Regions from separate parts of the Erwinia sp. Eh17-17 genome, predicted to be linked through region 3. Evidence: predicted binding sites of a transcription regulator. Region 3 holds the regulator's gene; each other region holds the start of a gene.

Region 1 (3,123 bases), on a different contig from region 3:
ATTCATGGATAACACGTTGAATATTGGCCCGGCGGGTGATGATGGCATAGCCGTTTGCGGTGACTCTCAGCGTGGTGGGTTTGACATACAATAGTAGGTCTTTGCTCCATCCCCAAAGATCGCCGCTGTTGGTGGCACCCAGTCCGATATCTACCAGGTTGGCTTCCGTTTTACCCAAAGTTGGCGTGAGTTGCGGTTGATTATTTTGAATATTTTTAATAATGTCGGATAACACTTTAGGGACGTTATCTGAAAAAGGATAGTTATACGGCGAATGAACGGGGCGTGACTTGGATGGATAAGACGGCGTCACCGTCCAGGTTTTTACCCAGGGTTTATCAGTGAAAGGGAACCAGATAGCCTCAACGCGACCTGTTTTTTCGACAAAGCTGGCAAAATCTCGTTTTCCGGTATCCGGTTTGCCAAACAATTCATCAATAGCAACATTACTAAAGCTATGGCAGCGTAAGCGCTTATTGCGTGGCACCTGTAATGTCACCTCACTAATAAATGCCCGACCAACGTGAACCAGGAAGGCAGCTATATCGGCTTCGTAGCGCATGAATTTTTTAAGAATATAGGCCTGCTGTGTTTCATCCCACACTACGGCAGTCAGTGAGATAATACTGTTACTCAGCGAACCAAACGTTGTACCCCGGGACAACGTTTCACCGGCAGCAGGTAGGGCTGTACCATGACCACCAATTGCCAGAACGCCACCAAGAGTAATATCTCCCGGTGCCGGAAAAGCAATAAAACCGAGTTTCTTTTTTTCCAGCTCGGTAAGCAGTTTCTCCATGGTAACACCGGTTTGTGCCGTTACGATACCGCCATCTGCACTGGCCGTTATGGAGATATTGGCAAAGCTTTTTTTCATATCGATAAGCAAAACATGACTGTTATCGTTGCTATTCGCGATAGTTAATGGCGACCAGTTATGCTGCATGCCCAGGGGACGTGCTTTATATTTATTCTGATAAGCCCAGTTTACTGCCAGCAGTAATTCACTTTCACTGGCCGGGGTACAAGTCATAATATGGCTCCCTTTAATCTCCCCTGACCAGTTGCTGAAGTTGGTGTAACTGTTTTTCAGCGGAAATGAGCTTCCTGCCAGTGTATTTACGTTCATAGGTTATATCCTTATTTGTATGAATAGACACAATTGGTAGTGCAGGATGATTTTATTTTTTTATTATGAGACCGGCAATTTTGTATTTGTTTGTAGTGGCTGACAGGTTTTTTTTATTTTTCTCTTTGTGAAAAATAATGGTTTGTATTGTTTTAAGGGGTTGTTTCTCGGTAATTTTAATCCTTAAATCAAATGTGCATCAATGTCAGCGAAACGTTTCGATGTTGATCACACTTCCAACATCTGGTGATTGTGTTCCCTCCGCCTTTTCATACACTGCTAGTCAGCGAAACGTTTCGCTCTGGAGTGAATAATGAAAAAAGGCACCTTACTGAATTCTGCTATCTCGTCCGTGATTTCACGTCTTGGTCATACTGACAGCATCGTGATTGGCGATGCTGGCCTGCCGATCCCACAGGGTCCGCAGCGGATTGACCTGGCGGTAACCCATGGAATTCCGACGTTTTTACAGGTTGCCCATGCGGTCACCCACGAGATGCAGGTAGAGAGTGCCATCATTGCGGAAGAAATTAAGCAGCATAATCCGCAGCTTCATAGCGACCTGATCGCCCTGCTCGACTTACTGCAACAACACCAGGGTAATACCATTAGTATCAGTTATGTCAGTCACGAACAGTTCAAACAACAAACTCAGCGCAGTCAGGCGGTCATTCGCAGCGGAGAGTGTTCTCCGTATGCGAATGTCATCCTGGTCGCTGGCGTGACCTTCTGAGGCTGTTATGCAACCTTTACTGCAATTAAAAGGCATTGATAAATCCTTCCCCGGCGTTAAGGCGCTGTCGGGGGCGGCGATCTCTGTCTACCCCGGCCGCGTGATGGCGCTGGTGGGCGAGAACGGCGCAGGTAAATCCACCATGATGAAAGTGCTGACCGGGATTTACGCCCGTGATGCGGGATCTTTTGTATGGCTGGGTAAGGAAACCACTTTTAACGGGCCGAAAGAGTCTCAGGAAGCCGGGATCGGCATCATCCATCAGGAACTCAACCTGATCCCCCAACTGAGTATTGCTGAGAACATTTTTCTCGGCCGCGAATTTGTTAACCGCTTTGGCCGCATTCAGTGGAAAAAGATGCATGCCGAAGCAGATACCCTGCTGAAACGCCTGAATCTGCGCTTCAGCAGCCATAAGCTGGTGGGCGACCTGTCGATTGGCGACCAGCAGATGGTCGAGATCGCCAAGGTGCTGAGCTTCGAGTCGAAAGTGATCGTCATGGACGAACCGACGGATGCGCTGACGGATACCGAAACGGCCTCGCTGTTCCGGGTGATCAACGAGCTGAAAGCCCAGGGCTGCGGCATCGTTTATATTTCCCACCGTATGAAAGAGATTTTTGAAGTCTGCGATGATGTCACCATCTTCCGCGACGGGCAGTTTATTGCCGAACGCGAAGTGGCGACGCTGACGGAGGACTCGCTGATTGAAATGATGGTCGGCCGCAAGCTGGAAGAGCAGTATCCGCGCCTGAACAAAGCGCCGGGAGAGGTTCGCCTTAACGTTGAACATCTCTGCGGCTCCGGTGTGGACGACGTCAGCTTTACGCTGCGTAAAGGCGAAATTCTCGGCGTAGCCGGGCTGATGGGCGCGGGTCGTACTGAGCTGATGAAGGTGCTGTACGGTGCGTTATCCCGCAGCAGCGGTACGGTGACGCTGGACGGGAAAATCGTTGTAGCGCGTACCCCGGAAGAGGGCCTTGCTAACGGCATCGTCTACATCTCTGAAGACCGCAAACGTGATGGTCTGGTGCTGGGCATGTCGGTGAAAGAGAACATGTCACTGACAGCCCTTACCTATTTCAGCCACGGCGGGGGGCGTTTAAAACATGCCGAAGAGCAGCTGGCCGTCGGGGACTTTATCAAGCTGTTTAACGTGAAAACGCCGTCAATGAACCAGCCGATTGGCCTGCTTTCCGGCGGTAATCAGCAGAAAGTGGCGATTGCCCGCGGGCTGATGACGCGGCCGAAAGTGCTGATC
Region 2 (3,123 bases), on a different contig from region 3:
AATTGAGTAGGGGTCGACCTTTTTTCGGTCGACCCGCAAACGGGCGAAAGACTCGACCCGCAAACGGGCGAAAGACTCGACCCGCAAACGCTTATTCGAATGCATGTCCTTCAACAGGCAGTTGCTGCCCGTCCAGCCACGCGGCACCATCGCGCATCGCCAGCCTGCCATCCATAAACCAGCCAACGACCAGCGGGTAAATGGCGTGCTCCTGATGCTGAACCCGCGCGCTGACATCCTCTTCGCGGTCATCGCTAAAGACCGGGACTTTTGCCTGCAAAATCACCGGGCCACCGTCGAGCTCTTCGGTGACAAAATGCACCGAGGTGCCATGTTCGTCGTCGCCGTTGTCGATTGCCTGGCGATGCGTATGCAGGCCGGGATATTTCGGTAACAGCGAAGGATGGATATTCAGCATTCTTCCGGCGTAGTGCTGCACAAAATCCGGGCTGAGGATGCGCATATAGCCTGCCAGCACCACCAGATCCGGTGCGTAAGCGTCAATTTCCAGCATCAGCTGGCGGTCAAACGCGGCACGGTCGGCAAACTGTGCGGCAGAGAGTGCATGAGCCGGAATACTGGCATCGCGTGCGCGTTCCAGACCATAAGCATCAGCCTTATTGCTGAACACGGCAGCAATGCTGCCGTTTATCCGCCCCTGCTGGCAGGCATCCAGGATTGCCTGTAGATTGCTTCCATTACCGGAAACCAGCACGACTATGCGTTTCATGCGTTAATGACCACACGTTCTTCAGCGTCAGAAGCTTTGATCACGCCGATTTTCCACGCTTTCTCGCCTGCATCGGTCATCAGCTTAACCGCTTTGTCAGCGTCAGCCGGGCTCAGCGCGATCACCATGCCCACACCGCAGTTAAAGGTGCGGTACATCTCGAAGCGGCTGACGTTACCGGCCTGTTGCATCCAGCCGAACACCGCTGGCCATTCCCAGCTGGACTCTTCCAGTACCGCCTGGGTGTTATCTGGCAGGACGCGCGGGATATTTTCCCAGAAGCCGCCGCCGGTCAGGTGGGCGATAGCATGCACATCGACCTGTTCAATCAGGCTGAGGATGTTCTTCACATAGATACGGGTTGGCGCCAGCAGATGGTCAGACAGGGTTTTGCCTTCCAGCTGGGTGGTTTCCGGGTCAGTTTTGCTGACTTCCAGAATTTTGCGCACCAGTGAGTAGCCATTGGAGTGCGGGCCGCTGGAACCGAGCGCGATAAGCACGTCGCCATCGGCGACTTTGCTGCCGTCGATAATTTCAGATTTCTCAACAACGCCGACGCAGAAGCCGGCAACATCGTAATCTTCACCGTGGTACATGCCTGGCATTTCAGCGGTTTCACCGCCCACCAGCGCACAGCCCGACTGCGAACAGCCTTCAGCAATGCCGGTGATTACGCTGGCAGCCGTATCGACATCCAGCTTGCCGGTCGCATAATAATCAAGGAAAAACAGCGGCTCTGCGCCCTGTACCACCAGATCGTTAACGCACATCGCGACCAGATCGATACCGATAGTATCGTGGCGTTTCAGGTCCATCGCCAGACGCAGCTTGGTGCCGACGCCGTCAGTGCCGGAAACCAGAATCGGCTCACGGTATTTTTGCGGCAGTGCACAAAGCGCACCGAAACCGCCCAGTCCACCCATCACTTCAGGGCGACGCGTCTTTTTCACTACGCCTTTGATACGGTCGACTAAAGCATTACCTGCGTCAATGTCTACGCCGGCGTCTTTATAGCTGAGAGAGGTTTTGTCGGTCACTGCGAATCCCCACGCGGTTTGCGGTTGGTGGTTTGAAAATAAAGCGCGGCAATTCTAACAGTGCAGGCAAACGTTTGCGAGTGCCTTCTTCCATGCATTGCGCCGCGACAGATTTTAGCTAATTCTTATCAGGGATGCAGAGGATCGCTAAACTATTGCACTAAGTCATATGGCGCGGAGGATAAATGGCGCTATAATCTCGCGATTTTTTTTTGCAGCTTAACACTCCGGGAGTACAACAATGAAGATCGTGGAAGTCAAACACCCGCTGGTCAAACATAAACTGGGTCTGATGCGGGAACATGACGTAAGCACCAAGCGTTTCCGTGAACTTGCGTCAGAAGTGGGAAGTCTGCTGACTTATGAAGCCACCGCCGATCTGGAAACCGAAAAGGTGACTATCGAGGGCTGGAATGGCCCGGTAGAAATCGAGCAGATTAAAGGTAAGAAGATTACCGTAGTGCCCATTCTGCGTGCCGGGCTTGGCATGATGGAAGGCGTGCTGGAGCATGTGCCAAGCGCCCGTATCAGCGTGGTAGGGGTTTACCGCGACGAAGAGACGCTGGAGCCGGTGCCGTATTTCCAGAAGCTGGTGTCCAACATTGAAGAGCGTATGGCGCTGGTGGTTGACCCGATGCTGGCGACCGGTGGCTCCATGATTGCGACCATCGACCTGCTGAAAAAAGCCGGCTGTAACAGCATCAAGGTGCTGGTACTGGTGGCGGCACCTGAAGGGCTGGCCGCGCTGGAGAAAGCCCACCCGGATATCGAAGTGTATACCGCTTCCGTCGATCAGGGCCTGAACGAGAAAGGCTATATTATCCCCGGCCTCGGCGATGCCGGTGATAAGATCTTTGGTACCAAATAAGCCCGTATTTTTGTAGGGGCGGGCATGCCCGACCCGATAAGCGTTAAGCCGACCGCAGAGTCGGCTTTTTTATGGCAAACACTCAAGGGGTATTCACATTATGACGCGTCGTGCAATTGGCGTACACGAGCGGCCACCGCTGCTGCAAACGATTCCACTCAGTTTCCAGCATCTGTTCGCCATGTTTGGCGCAACGGTACTGGTGCCAATCCTGTTCCATATCAATCCGGCCACCGTGCTGCTGTTTAACGGCATCGGTACGCTGCTTTACCTGTTTATCTGTAAAGGGAAGATACCGGCCTACCTCGGTTCCAGCTTTGCCTTTATTTCCCCGGTACTGCTGCTGTTGCCGCTTGGTTATGAAGTGGCGCTGGGCGGTTTTATTATGTGCGGTGTGCTGTTCTGCCTGGTGGCGCTGATTGTCAAAAAAGCCGGGACCGGCTGGCTGGACGTGATGTTCCCTCCGGCAGCGATGGGTGCCATTGTGG
Region 3 (3,123 bases):
TGGCAAAGACGCGGTTCGCCTGAGGACCGCTGTAGCGGTCAACGACCAGCGCCTGCCAGCTTACGGCAGCGGCACAGACGCCCACGGCCTGAACAAAGCGCAGGGCCAGCAGCCAGGGGGCTGACTCGACCCACAGCATCGCCGCGCAGCCAATGGCAAACAGGCTAAGGCCCATAACCAGCACCGGTTTACGCCCAATACGGTCGGAGAGCGGCCCCCAGACTAACTGGGCGCAGGCAAAACCGGCGAGAAAGATACTCAGGCTGGCGCTGATCGCCCCGGCTTCAGTCTGCAGGTCCTGTTGCATGACGCCAAATGCAGGAAGGTACATATCGGTAGCAAGGAAACCCAGCATGCTGAGTAGCGCCAGGTAAAGCATAAAACCTTTGGAACGCATGATTTTTAACTCTTATTAGACAATTTTTTCACCCGCGCAGTGTAATCGCGTGTTCACTGCGCTGTGAAACGCTATTATTCGTGTATTGCGTTGAAAAAATTTGAAGGCAGGTTATGTGGTCTGAATATTCTCTTGAAGTGGTCGATGCGGTCGCCAGAACCGGCAGTTTTACTGCGGCAGCTGCAGAGCTTCATCGCGTACCTTCCGCGGTGAGTTACACCGTACGCCAGCTGGAAGAGTGGCTGGCGGTCAGCCTCTTTGAGCGTCGTCACCGGGATGTGGTGCTGACGGAGGCTGGCCGCGTTTTCAGTGAAGAAGGGCGCGCTGTTATCAAAAAAATGCTTGCCACCCGTACGCGCTGTCAGCAGGTGGCCAATGGCTGGCGCGGGCAGATTAATATTGCGGTAGACAGGATCGTGCGGCCGGCACGTACCCGGCAGCTGGTGGTCGATTTTTACCGGCATTTTCCCGATATGGAACTCCATATCATGCCGGAAGTGTTCAACGGCGTGTGGGATGCGCTGGCCGATGGCCGTGTGGACGTGGCGATTGGCGCCACCCAGGCGATACCGGTGAGAGGGCGCTTTGCTTTTCGTGATATGGGTAGCCTGAACTGGCGCTGTGTGGTGCAGGCACAACATCCGCTGCTTGGTCACCGCGGTGCGCTGAGCGAAGCCCTGATCCGCGAATGGCCCTCGCTGGTGCTGGAAGATACGTCACGAGCACTGCCGAAGCGTACCACCTGGACGCTGGATAATCAGCGGCGGCTGGTGGTGCCTGACTGGGACAGCGCGTTTGACTGCCTGCGCGCCGGGCTCTGTGTCGGGATGGTGCCGGGCCATTACGCCCAGCCGGGATTACAACAGCAGGAACTGGCTGAGCTGACGCTGGCATCGCCTTTTCCCGACAGTCCCTGCTACCTGAGCTGGTCAGAGCAGAGCGCCTCTCCGGCGCTGAACTGGCTGCTGGAATACCTGGGCAGCACCGAGACGCTGAACGCCGAATGGCTGAGTGAGCAGCCCGACCCGCAGCCGGTCAGCGCTTAACGGCGATAGTCGCGGAAAGGACCATCTGCCACCGAGCGGCGTTCAATCAGTGAGGGATGAACCTCGATGGTCTGCTGCTCTTCGCGTTTACTGGTGATGCGGTCCAGCAGCATGTCAAAGGCGGTTTCACCCAGGCGCTCTTTCGGCTGATGTACCGTAGTCAGCGCCGGGGTGAAGTAACGGGCGTTGCGCACGTTATCATAACCGATCACCGAAATGTCCTGCGGGACGCGCAATCCCATCTCGTCGGCGGCGCAAATCGCCCCCATCGCCATAATATCGCCGCCGCAGAAGATCGCCGTTGGACGCTGTTTCTGCGACAAAATCTGCTGCATAGCGCGATAGCCTGACTCCGGTTCGAAGTCGCCCTGCACCAGCCACTCTTCGCGCAGAGTGATCCCGGCTTCTGCCAGCGCTTTCAGAAAGCCAGCGTGGCGGCCGCCGCCGGTATTGCGCTCCAGCTGACCGGGGATAGCACCGATATCCCGGTGCCCGCGTTCAATCAGATAGCGGCCAGCCAGATAGCCGCCTTCAAAGGCATTATCCAGCACGGTATCGGTAAAATCGCCGCGCGACTCATTCCAGTCCATCACCACCATCGGGATGTTGCGGTTCTCTTCCAGCATGGCTATCAAGGTGTCCGGATATTCAGAGCACATCACCAGCAGCCCATCAACGCGCTTCTGCGCCATCATTGACAGATATGCCTGCTGTTTTTGCAGGTCATTGTGCGCATTGCCCAGAATCAGCGTATAGCCTTGAGCGAAGCAGCGGTTTTCCACGGCTTCAATGATCTCGGCAAAGTAGGGCGCTTCACTGGAAGTTGCCAACAGGCCAATGGTTTTGGTGTGGTTGACCTTAAGACTGCGGGCCACGGCGCTGGGAGAATAATGCAATTCTTTGATGGCCACCCACACCGCTTCTCGCGTCTCTTCGGCCACAAAGCGCGTTTTATTGATCACGTGCGACACGGTGGTGGTGGACACGCCGGCGCGCTTTGCCACATCCTTAATTGTTGCCATTAAAATCGTACTCCTGGTGTTATCGTAACAACTTGATAACTAGTTGGTTAAACGTTTGCCTGGATACAGCTATTCCTGCCCGACAAGAGTCATTTTGGGTGCTGTCTCAAAGGGTCGGGAAGGGGATGAATCGTCCGTAGAGTGACATGCAGTGCTGACTAAAACGGTTTGCGCTGCCTGTTGCGCAACGCAAGGAGAGAATTCTAACAAGGCTGCGCGCAGAAAACGAGATTTTTACGGGTAACTGTGGGAAAATCTGTAGGCTTACTAATGACAAGGTTATTAAGGAGAGAAAATGAATACTGATATGAAAATGACAGCGCTGGCGGTGGTGGGTTCACTGCTATTGATTATGGCGTTCAGTTTTACGGCTGTCATGCATTAAGCATGTGCTGCACGGGAGGGGGTAACCCTTCCCGTTTAGCGAATGGTTTTAGGCGTCATTACCCTGCGCGCGCCAATGTAATGTTCCTGCCAGTAGTCTTCACTCAGCGCACTAACCTGAATATCTTTACCGGTGCGCGGTGACTGAATAAATTTCCCCCCGCCAAGATAAACACCCACGTGGTCTGCTGTGCCACGACCGTTAATTCTGAAGAATACCAGGTCGCCTTTCTCTAACTGGTCGCGCTTAATCGAAGCGGCATCGCGCAGGTGA

What was found. Region 3 encodes PurR, which represses purine synthesis genes. Its sites were predicted from a motif close to CANGCAAACGTTTGCNTG; they were not measured.
Region 1: rbsD (D-ribose pyranase) is a predicted target of PurR. The motif match lies at 1,414-1,431, and genes of this name have one in related genera.
Region 2: purM (phosphoribosylformylglycinamidine cyclo-ligase) is a predicted target of PurR. The motif match lies at 1,831-1,848, and genes of this name have one in related genera.

Annotation. Positions count from the first base shown of each region.
Region 1 is NZ_JBDFQT010000004.1:432,503-435,625, forward strand. It holds gene ABEH87_RS14415 (cholesterol oxidase substrate-binding domain-containing protein) at 1-1,129, opposite strand, end outside; gene rbsD (D-ribose pyranase) at 1,443-1,862, shown strand; gene rbsA (ribose ABC transporter ATP-binding protein RbsA) at 1,870-3,123, shown strand, end outside.
Region 2 is NZ_JBDFQT010000005.1:100,338-103,460, reverse strand. It holds gene pstB (phosphate ABC transporter ATP-binding protein PstB) at 1-2, shown strand, start outside; gene purN (phosphoribosylglycinamide formyltransferase) at 92-730, opposite strand; gene purM (phosphoribosylformylglycinamidine cyclo-ligase) at 727-1,767, opposite strand; gene upp (uracil phosphoribosyltransferase) at 2,009-2,635, shown strand; gene uraA (uracil permease) at 2,736-3,123, shown strand, end outside.
Region 3 is NZ_JBDFQT010000001.1:1,070,494-1,073,616, reverse strand. It holds gene punC (purine nucleoside transporter PunC) at 1-397, opposite strand, end outside; gene punR (DNA-binding transcriptional activator PunR) at 511-1,443, shown strand; gene purR (HTH-type transcriptional repressor PurR) at 1,440-2,465, opposite strand; gene ABEH87_RS04730 (NlpC/P60 family protein) at 2,886-3,123, opposite strand, start outside.